3 regions of the Candidatus Enterococcus lowellii genome follow, and region 2 is predicted to be linked to each of the others. Evidence: predicted binding sites of a transcription regulator. Region 2 holds the regulator's gene; each other region holds the start of a gene.
What was found. The regulator LexA, encoded in region 2, represses DNA repair genes until DNA is damaged. The targets are predictions, from matches to a motif close to CNAACANNTGTTNG.
Positions count from the first base shown of each region.

Region 1: the regulator LexA is predicted to act here: its motif matches at 1,244-1,257, upstream of uvrC (excinuclease ABC subunit UvrC).
Region 3: the regulator LexA is predicted to act here: its motif matches at 1,348-1,361, upstream of DOK78_RS08690 (Y-family DNA polymerase).

Region 1 is NZ_CP147251.1:1,320,854-1,324,147, reverse strand. Features, by position in the region: gene uvrC (excinuclease ABC subunit UvrC) at 1-1,200, opposite strand, end outside; gene trxA (thioredoxin) at 1,491-1,805, opposite strand; gene DOK78_RS06425 (endonuclease MutS2) at 1,887-3,294, opposite strand, start outside.
Region 2 is NZ_CP147251.1:1,913,593-1,916,886, reverse strand. Features, by position in the region: gene tkt (transketolase) at 1-1,079, opposite strand, end outside; gene DOK78_RS09260 (DUF896 family protein) at 1,181-1,423, opposite strand; gene lexA (transcriptional repressor LexA) at 1,597-2,214, shown strand; gene hemH (ferrochelatase) at 2,285-3,181, opposite strand; gene DOK78_RS09245 (MFS transporter) at 3,188-3,294, opposite strand, start outside.
Region 3 is NZ_CP147251.1:1,795,631-1,798,924, forward strand. Features, by position in the region: gene DOK78_RS08685 (M20/M25/M40 family metallo-hydrolase) at 1-1,080, shown strand, start outside; gene DOK78_RS08690 (Y-family DNA polymerase) at 1,380-2,777, shown strand; gene DOK78_RS08695 (hypothetical protein) at 2,737-3,237, shown strand.

The DNA of each region.
Region 1 (3,294 bases), 590 kb from region 2:
AACAACCATTGCCGAAACCGGATCCGTTCCCATAATATTTGAGTTATCAAATGCTTCAATCCGTGTTGGCGTCGGAATGCCCATGACATTGCCCAATTTCTCAACAGCACCAATCGTTCGTTCTTCCTTGCGTTGGATTAAATCAAATTTCTCAGATAAAGCAACCTTGGCATTTTTGCTCGCTAATTCGACGAGTTTCTTCTTTTCGCCACGTTTGGGCTGTAAAATTTTTGTTTCCAGTAGTGCTTGCACACTTTCTTGATCAATGTCATCCGGAATCAAGACTTCTTTGGGAATAATATGTTCATTTTCTTGGTAAAATTGACCAATATACGTTAGAAAATCTTCGCTTGCTTCATTATAAAAAGGGAAAATAGACACATCGCGTTCAATTAACTTTCCTTGGCGTACAAAAAATACCTGTACACACATCCAGCCTTTATCTACTGAATAACCAAACACATCTCGGTCCATCAAATCTGTTTGAGTCATTTTTTGGCGAGTCATAACAGTTTCAATCGCTCGAATTTGATCACGGTATTCCGCAGCTTTTTCAAATTCCATATTCATTGCAGCATCATTCATTTTAGCTTCTAAATCAGCTTGAATCTGACTATGGCCGCCACTTAAAAACTGCTTGATTTCTTTCACCATCTCTGTGTAAGTTTCTTTAGGTACATCAAAGACACACGGTGCCAAACATTGTCCCATATGATAATATAAGCAAACTTCTTTCGGCAATACTTTACATTTGCGTAAGGGAAATAACCGATCTAATAATTTTTTCGTTTCATTTGCCGCACGCACATCAGGATACGGGCCAAAATAAAGTGCTTTATCTTTTAAAACTTTACGAGTAATTAACAGTCGTGGATAAGCTTCGTTCGTAATTTTAATAAACGGATACGTTTTATCATCTTTTAACATGATATTGTATTTAGGATCATTTTTCTTAATTAGATTAATCTCCAACAACAATGCTTCAATGTTAGATTCCGTTACAATATATTCAAAATCTTCAATTTCACTGACTAAACGCTCCGTCTTGGTATCATGACTTCCGGTAAAATAAGAACGGACACGATTTTTTAAAATTTTCGCTTTTCCGACATAAATAATCGTGCCATTTTTATCTTTCATCAAATAACATCCAGGTTGATCAGGTAATAAGGCTAATTTATTTTTAATTTGCTCATTCATGCAAACGACATCCTCCGTTCTTTCTGTATTATTATAGCACATCGGAACATCCGTTCGTAGTGTTTTAGTTTTATGTAAATTTGTTTAACGCTTGCTGTGATAGAGTAAAATAATAGCTATTCTCGCTCTCCTTTCAGTCGGCGAATCATAGTGATTCCTTACGGGTAACTACTCTCGCTTCGTTCGACTAGTACTGCTCATCAGCTATTCTCGCTCTCCTTCCAGTCGGCGAATCATAGTGATTCGCAGTAAAAAACCTGAGATGTGTCATACATCTCAGGTTCTCTTTCTTACATGTGTGGTGCAATCATTGCTTCGATTTGTTCTTTTGTTTGGACACCGATTGCTTTATCAACGACTTGGCCGTCTTTTTTCAAGATTAATGTTGGAATGCTCATTACACCAAATGATGCAGGTGTTTCTGGGTTTTCATCAACATCCATTTTTACGATTTTGAATTCATCTTCATCATAATTTTCAGCTAATTGTTCTAAAATTGGTGCTTGCATACGGCAAGGTCCACACCAAGTTGCCCAAAAGTCAATTAATACTAAACCTTTATCTGTTTCTTCAGCGAATGTTGCATCTGTAATATTTTTTGCCATTTTTGTAACCTCCAATATTCAATATCAAAAGTATAGCATCTTCATTTACACTTGAAAACTATCTTGCTTACTCTTGATAAGTTATTTAAATTTCACGATTGTTGCTCCATTACCACCTTGGTTTGCTGGAGCAAATTCATAACTTTTTACACTGCGATGATTTTTTAGATACTCAATGATTCCTTGGCGTAAAGCACCGGTTCCCTTTCCATGAACGACTGTTACTTGGGGATAACCAGCTAAAATTGCGGCATCTAAATATTGGTCGACTTCATTTAACGCTTCTTCGTAACGTTTGCCACGTAAATCTAATTGATTGGAGACATGAGAACTATCTGCTGAACGAACAGTATTCACAATTCGTTGAACCGGTTCTTTTACAGGGGCAACAGGTTGAATATCTGCTTCATCAACTTTCATTTTTAGAATGCCTAGTTGAACTTCCCATTGTCCATTTGAGGTTTGCTTAATCAATTCACCACGTTGTCCATAAGAAGTTACTAGAACTTCATCGCCTGCTTTTAACTTTTTCGCTTGTTTGGCTTTTTTCAAGACTTTGTTTTTCTTCAAATGGTTTTCTTCTTGATGTAAATCGGAAAGACGTGTTTTAGCATCAATTAACTCATGTTCTTTTACGCGAGCTTGTCCACCTGTTAATTGCATCTTACGAATATCTGAGATAATTTTCTCGGATTCTTCTTTCGCTTCTTCTACAATTTGATTGGCTTTTTGACGCGCTTTCGCTAGTTCTTTTTCACGTTCTTCAAAGAAATAACCATACGCATCCTGTAATTCTTTATGCAAGCGTTGGGCTTCATCAACATATTGACGAACTTCCAAATATTCTGTTTCGGCCATTTTACGACGATTTTCTAAGTCGGCAATCATGTCGTTCAAATCTTGACTTTCGCCGTCCATAATTTGTTTGGCCGCATCAATAATGTGACCTGTCAAGCCAAGTCGTTTTGAAATCTCAAAGGCATTACTACGGCCTGGAACACCGATTAGTAAACGATAAGTTGGACTTAACGTATCCACATCAAATTCCATTGAAGCGTTCACTGTTTTAGATCGGTTATAACCATAGACTTTTAATTCAGGATAATGCGTTGTTGCCATGACATAAGCAGACTTTGCTCCAATTTCATCTAAAATTGCAATGGCTAAAGCTGCCCCTTCTTGAGGGTCAGTCCCCGCACCTAATTCATCAAACAAAACTAAGCTGTCACTATCTACCTTATCTAAAATCGCAACGATATTGGTCATATGTGAAGAGAATGTAGACAAACTCTGCTCAATTGATTGTTCATCGCCAATATCGGCAAAAATTTCTTTAAAAATTCCCATTTGACTTTCTTCATCAACAGGAATAGGCAAACCAGATTGCCCCATTAATTGTAGTAAACCTAGTGTTTTTAAAGTAATTGTTTTACCACCTGTATTCGGACCGGTGATTACCACTGCTTGATACTCGTCTCCAATCAAAATA
Region 2 (3,294 bases):
CTTGACACACGGCTAGCTTGACTTGATCCCACTTCATAAGTTGGTAATTCTGCTTCCCAATTTTCTGGCAATTCTCCGGCAAAAGCTTGGTTGAATTGGTTGGCTAATTCTGGATAAGCGGTTTCGTATGCTGCAAATAATTCATTCCAAGCGGCTTCATACTCAGCACCTTTGTCGACCATTGTTTCTTTAAAACGTGCTGCAACTTCTTCAGGTACAGCAAATTCAGGATACTCCCAGCCGTAGGCTTTTTTCGCTGCTTGAATGCCTTCTGCTCCTAACGGTGCGCCGTGTACAGAAGAGGTCCCTGCATTTGGTGCGCCAAACCCGATGACAGTTTTCACTTCAATCAGTGTTGGTTTGTCTGTTTCTGCTTGCGCTTCTTCAATCGCTTTAGAAATCGCTTCTAAATCTGTTCCTTCTTCTACAAGGATATGTTGCCAACCGTAAGCTTCAAAACGTTGTCCGACATTTTCTGTGAATGCTTTTGATGTTGGACCATCTAAGGAAATATCATTTGAATCATATAATACAATTAATTTTCCTAATTTCATATGACCTGCCATTGAAGCTGCTTCTTGAGAAACACCTTCCATTAAATCACCATCTCCACAAAGTCCATAGGTGTAATGATCAATCACGTTAAATTTCTCACGATTGTAGGTAGCAGCTAAATGAGCTTCAGCCATTGCCATTCCGACTGCCATGGCAATCCCTTGTCCCAGTGGTCCAGTCGTTGCTTCGACGCCATCTGTATGGCCAACTTCTGGATGCCCTGGTGTACGGCTATCCCATTGACGGAAGTTTTTCAAATCATCGGTCGTTACATCATAACCTGCGCAATGCAATAAGCTATATAATAACGCTGAACCATGTCCTGCCGAAAGCACAAAACGATCACGATCGACCCAATTACGAGAAGTTTTTGGATTTACTTTCAAATGTTTTGTCCATAATGCGTAGGCCATTGGAGCAGCCCCCATTGGTAGTCCTGGATGTCCCGAATTTGCTTTTTGTACCGCATCAATACTTAATGTACGTAGCGTATCAACACCAAGTTGATCAATTTTATCAAACAATACTAACGCCTCCTATTTAGGTTTTTTTTACCTATATTACATATCTATTATAAAAGATACCTCTGCAATTATCAATACTTTTTGCATCGGTATCTTTTATTTTACTTTCTATTGTGTAAACCTTTCGCTTTTTGAATTTGTTTTAGTTTTTCCGGCGTCACATCATTGCCTTCTGGATCGACTACTTTCATCCCTTCAATATGGTGCTTCATCCCACCACGAAAAGCTGTAATATACTCTTGTCTTAATGTTTGCTGTTCTGCTTGTTCCTTTTCAGTAAGTCCTTCTGTTTTTTTCTTTTTAGCTAACTCATTAATTCTATCTAATTTTTCTTTGGATAACATGATATCAAGCTCCTTTCTTTTCCATCTTATACAAAACAATCAAAAAAAACAATCAAAACAGAAACCGAACGTTTGTTTGATTTTTTTCAGAGCATATGTTACACTACGTTTAATAAAACTAGTCATATTTTTCATTTTATAATGATTCAAATAAAGGAAAGAAGGTGTTCGTTTTGGCAAAACGTACAGAAAACCGACAACTTGAAGTTTTAAAATTTATTCATACTCGAGTCAGTGAAAAAGGGTATCCACCTACAGTGAGAGAAATTGGTGAAGCTGTGCAACTTTCCTCTACATCAACTGTTCATGGTCATTTATCACGTTTAGAAAAAAAAGGCTTAATCCAAAGAGACCCTACAAAACCTCGAGCCATTGAATTAACCACACTGGGCTTAGAAACAATCGGTGCTCAACAACAAAAAATCCCTTTGTTAGGTGTAGTAACTGCTGGTGAACCCATTTTAGCAGTAGAAGAGGCTTCTGATTTTTTCCCAATCCCTCCTAATCTAGTTGAAGATAGTGGCCAATTATTTATGTTAACCATTCGCGGCGAAAGCATGATTAATGCTGGCATTCTAGATGGTGATCAAGTAATTGTAAGAAAACAAGACATTGCTGGAAATGGCGATATTGTTATTGCTATGACTGATGAAGATGAAGCAACTTGTAAAAGATTTTATAAAGAAAAAACTTATATTCGATTACAACCGGAAAATGATTATATGGAACCAATTATTTTACCAAGTGTTAAAATTTTAGGGCTAGTTGTCGGTTTGTATCGTCACTTTTAAAAATTCTTCATATCTATAACGAAGAGCACCCAAAATGTTAACCTAAATTTTGAGTGCTCTTCATTTTTGTTTAATTTGAAAGAATTTCTGCTGCTAAACCGCTAATAAAATCGGGATGAGTATTCGGCATATCTAAGCGACGGTACTCTCCATCTAATTCTTCTACTAATTCTTTACACTCAATATCATTATCATAGAGTGTTTCTAAATTATCTGCAACAAAACCAAATGGTAGATAAATAATCTCTTCATAACCTTCTTTTAACAATTCTTCGGTCACATCTTCAACACGTGGACCAATCCATTTATCCGCTGTACGTCCAGCACTTTGCCACGCATGACCAAAGTCCAATGAACCTGCTACACGTTGCGCAATTGCTTTAGCGGCACCGGTTATTTCATCAACATACGGATCGCCATTTAGCAATAGACGCTCAGGCAAACTATGTGCCGTGAACAAAAATTTCTGCTTTTTCTCAGAATTCAATGCTGCTTGAATTTGGTTAGCCCAAAATACTTGAAATCCTTCATGTTGCCAAAAGTGACGATGTGCTGTATAGGAAATTTCTGGATAAACTTCCAATTCTTTTTCAACACGATCATGATATTGCTTAATAAAACTAGAATCATGTGGTGCTAGTACCATTCCATGAATCGTTTGAAATCCTTGCGCTACAATATCTGCCACTGCATCTTCAATAAATGGACGAATATGACGTAAACCAGTAAACACATGATACTCTACTGCGCTAGTCACATTTAATTTTTCCTCAACAGCTAAACGTTGCGCCTCTGTGATACGAGCTAAGGGTGAAACCCCACCAATTTCTTCATAACGACCAGCTAATTCATCATAAAGTTCTTGGGAAGGTTCTTTCCCATGACGAATATGGGTATAATAATCCCAAATTTCTTCTGTATTGTTTGGTGTCCCATAACTCATTAGTAAAACTGCTTGTTTTTGCATGACAAATTATGCCTTCTTTCTCATATAAAAAATAAAAATTAGTGTGACAACCATTAAACCAATTAACATTTGGGAAAAACCAAGCGAACCAGTCGCATGTGCCAAGACACCGA
Region 3 (3,294 bases), 120 kb from region 2:
ATTGATAGTGTTAGCTACCATGAACGTGGTGTGGCTGATTATTTGATTAACTATTTTAGTGAATTAGGTTATGAAGTTCTTGAAGATAAACTATCAAATGAAAAAGTTCCCTTATCAAATGCAGGAAATGTGATTGTTAAAATACCTGGGAAGGGTGCTTTAGCCAATCAAGAAACATTGATTCTTGAAGCTCATATGGATACCGTGGAACCTGGAAATGGGATAAAACCTTCTATTACAGAAGACGGGAAATATGTTGTTTCTGATGGTACGACTATTCTTGGTGCAGATGACAAGGCGGGGATTGCTCAAATACTAGAAGTTGAAGCAGTTTTGCGTGAGAATGACTTGTCACATCCTCCCTTAGAGTTTTTATTTACCATCTGTGAAGAAGTAGGTATTTTGGGTGCTTTTGCAGTTGATACAGAATTATTAGCAGGAAAAGTTGCGTTTGTTTTAGATGGAAAAGGCGGACCAGGAACAGCTATTATTGGTGGACCAGATTATTATGATGTTTCTGGAAAAATTATTGGTAAAGCCGCTCATGCTGGGATAGCGCCGGATTCAGGTATTTCATCTATCCAAGTGATGGCAGAGGCAATTTCAAATATGAATCTTTTGAAGATTGATGAAAATACAACAACAAATATCGGAAAAGTAATTTGTGACTATCCAACAAATGTTGTTCCTGAGATTACAACATTTGCCATGGAAATACGAAGTCTTGATCATGAGAGTGGTAAAAAACAGTTAAATCACGTTATTGAAACGCTTCAAAAAGCAGCAGATAAATTTGACGCGAAGTTAGAATATGACGTCGATCAAAGCTTATATGCATATCATCATGAAGACGATAATCCGGTAATTAAACGTTTTAAAGAAATGTGCAAACGGCATAATCTTAACTATCAAGGACTAGTAATGCGTGGAGGTACAGATGTTAGCGGTCTGACTTTTAATGGTATTGATGCCATTGTCCTAGCAGCAGGTGGAGCAAATGGACACGAGCTACAAGAACGCTTAATTATTGATGAGTTCTTAGAAAATACCCAACAAGTCATTTGGCTTGTTACGGAATAATTAGAAACTAAATAAAAAATAATCTCGTAACCGTAAATACGTTATGAGATTATTTTTTTATAGATGGTTCATGAAATTAAATGAATTACTTAGGAAATGGCTGGTCGGTTCTTCTTTTTTTAGATGTTCAAACGAATTTATAGAGAAAATACTCCATAGAGACTGTTCAAGCAGATAGAGATACTAATTACATAAGACCGTGCATTGATAGTTTTTCAATGAGAAAATATCTTGACAAAACATACGAACAAATGGTTATAATATACACGAACATACGTTTGTTTTACGAGGTGAGAAGTATGAAATTTGGAAAGAATCCTGAATTTAATTATGCTAAAGAACCTTCGAGAGATATTTTGTGTATTGATTGTAAATCTTTTTATAGTTCGGTGGAATGTGTAGAACGTGGTCTAAATCCGATTAAAGCGAAGTTAGTTGTAATGAGTTATCCGAGTGATAGTTTAACAGAAAGAGGCAGTGGGTTAATATTAGCTAGTAGTCCAAAAGCTAAAGAAGCTTATGGTATTACGAACGTTTCAAGAGCTAGAGATTTGCCTTTTCCTTATCCAGATGATCTTGTAATTGCACCCCCAAGAATGGCTTTATACATGCGCAAAAATATGGAGATTAATAATATCTATAAAAAATATGCAGACGAAGCAAACCATCATGTATACAGTGTGGATGAATCATTTATTGATGTTACTGATGGGTTAAAAATGTACGATGTATCGAGTGCTTATGAACTGGCACGATTGATTCAATTGGATGTTCATGAACAGATGGGATTGTACACAGCGATTGGTATTGGCGATAACCCTTTATTAGCTAAACTTGCGCTAGATAATGAAAGCAAACACAACAGCGATATGAAAGCTGAATGGCGTTATGCATCAGTGCCTAAAACTGTTTGGAAAATTGCATCTTTAGAAGAGATGTGGGGGATTGGTAGACGAACAGCTATGAAGTTACGAAAAATGGGGATTAAAACAGTAGATGATTTGGCACATAGTAATTATTATCAATTAAAAGAAAAAATGGGAATTTTAGGAACGCAACTGTACGCTCATAGTTGGGGAATTGATCGGAGTTTTTTAGGTCAAACGTATCAGCCAAAAAGTAAGTCTATCGGAAACTCGCAAGTGCTTCCACGAGATTACACACAAAAAAAACAGCTTGAAGTAGTTATCAAAGAAATGGCTGACCAATTAGGAACTCGTTTACGTCGAGAAGGGGCAAAAGCACAACTTGTTTCTTTATGGGTTGGTTTCAGTTTAGGCTACACAGATTGGACGGGTAAAGGTGGCTTTCATCAGCAAGTTCGTATACCTGCGACAAATACAACAAAAGAGTTAGTAACTTGTCTATTAACCATTTTTGAGAAATATTATAAAAATCAAGATGTTCGCAATATAAGTGTGAATTGCAGTGATTTAATCTATACAACTTCTTTGCAACTCAACTTATTTGAAGAACCAGAACAACAAGAACGTCAAATAAAAACTGATTTAGTCGTAGATACGATTCGTCATAAATTTGGATTTGGTTCTATCGTTCATGCGCATTCATTATTAGAAGGAGGTCGTGCTATTGCACGTTCTAATCTGGTTGGGGGACACGCAGGAGGTTTGGCAGGTATTGAAGGAGTGAATACACATGATAGTCAATCAAAAACGAACGAAAAAGGAATTTCATGAATACAACGACTATCATGATCGTCCATTTGGTTTAAAATGGGGCACAGCTTTTGCAATGGAAGAGTTGATGACCAGTATTCATACAAACGAAGAATTTGCTGTAAAGGACAATCAACCTTTGGAACAAATGTCTCAAGAAGAGATTGACTTGTTGTTAGTTGAATCATTCACCTATTCGAAAGAAGTGGAGATTCAGCTAAATAGCAGGGATGAATTTGGACGTCTTTTAGACAATGTTACGGGTTTCTTTTTAGGTGAAGTGTCTGACGATTATCTTATCATGGATAATCAAAAAATATTTTGGGAAGATGTTCGGCATATTCACATTAAAAATCCAGAAAAATGGTTTGAAGTTGACGTATTTACAAATGATTCTCAAAAGAAAGAAGTCTTAACTAAAGAATACGTAGAATATATTGTTGATGACAGCTATCAGCCTTTTTTTGAAGAACTTGATTAAATAGTGTGATAAGTTTTTTTCAACTATTTATACTTACTGAAAATTCTGTTTAATTGG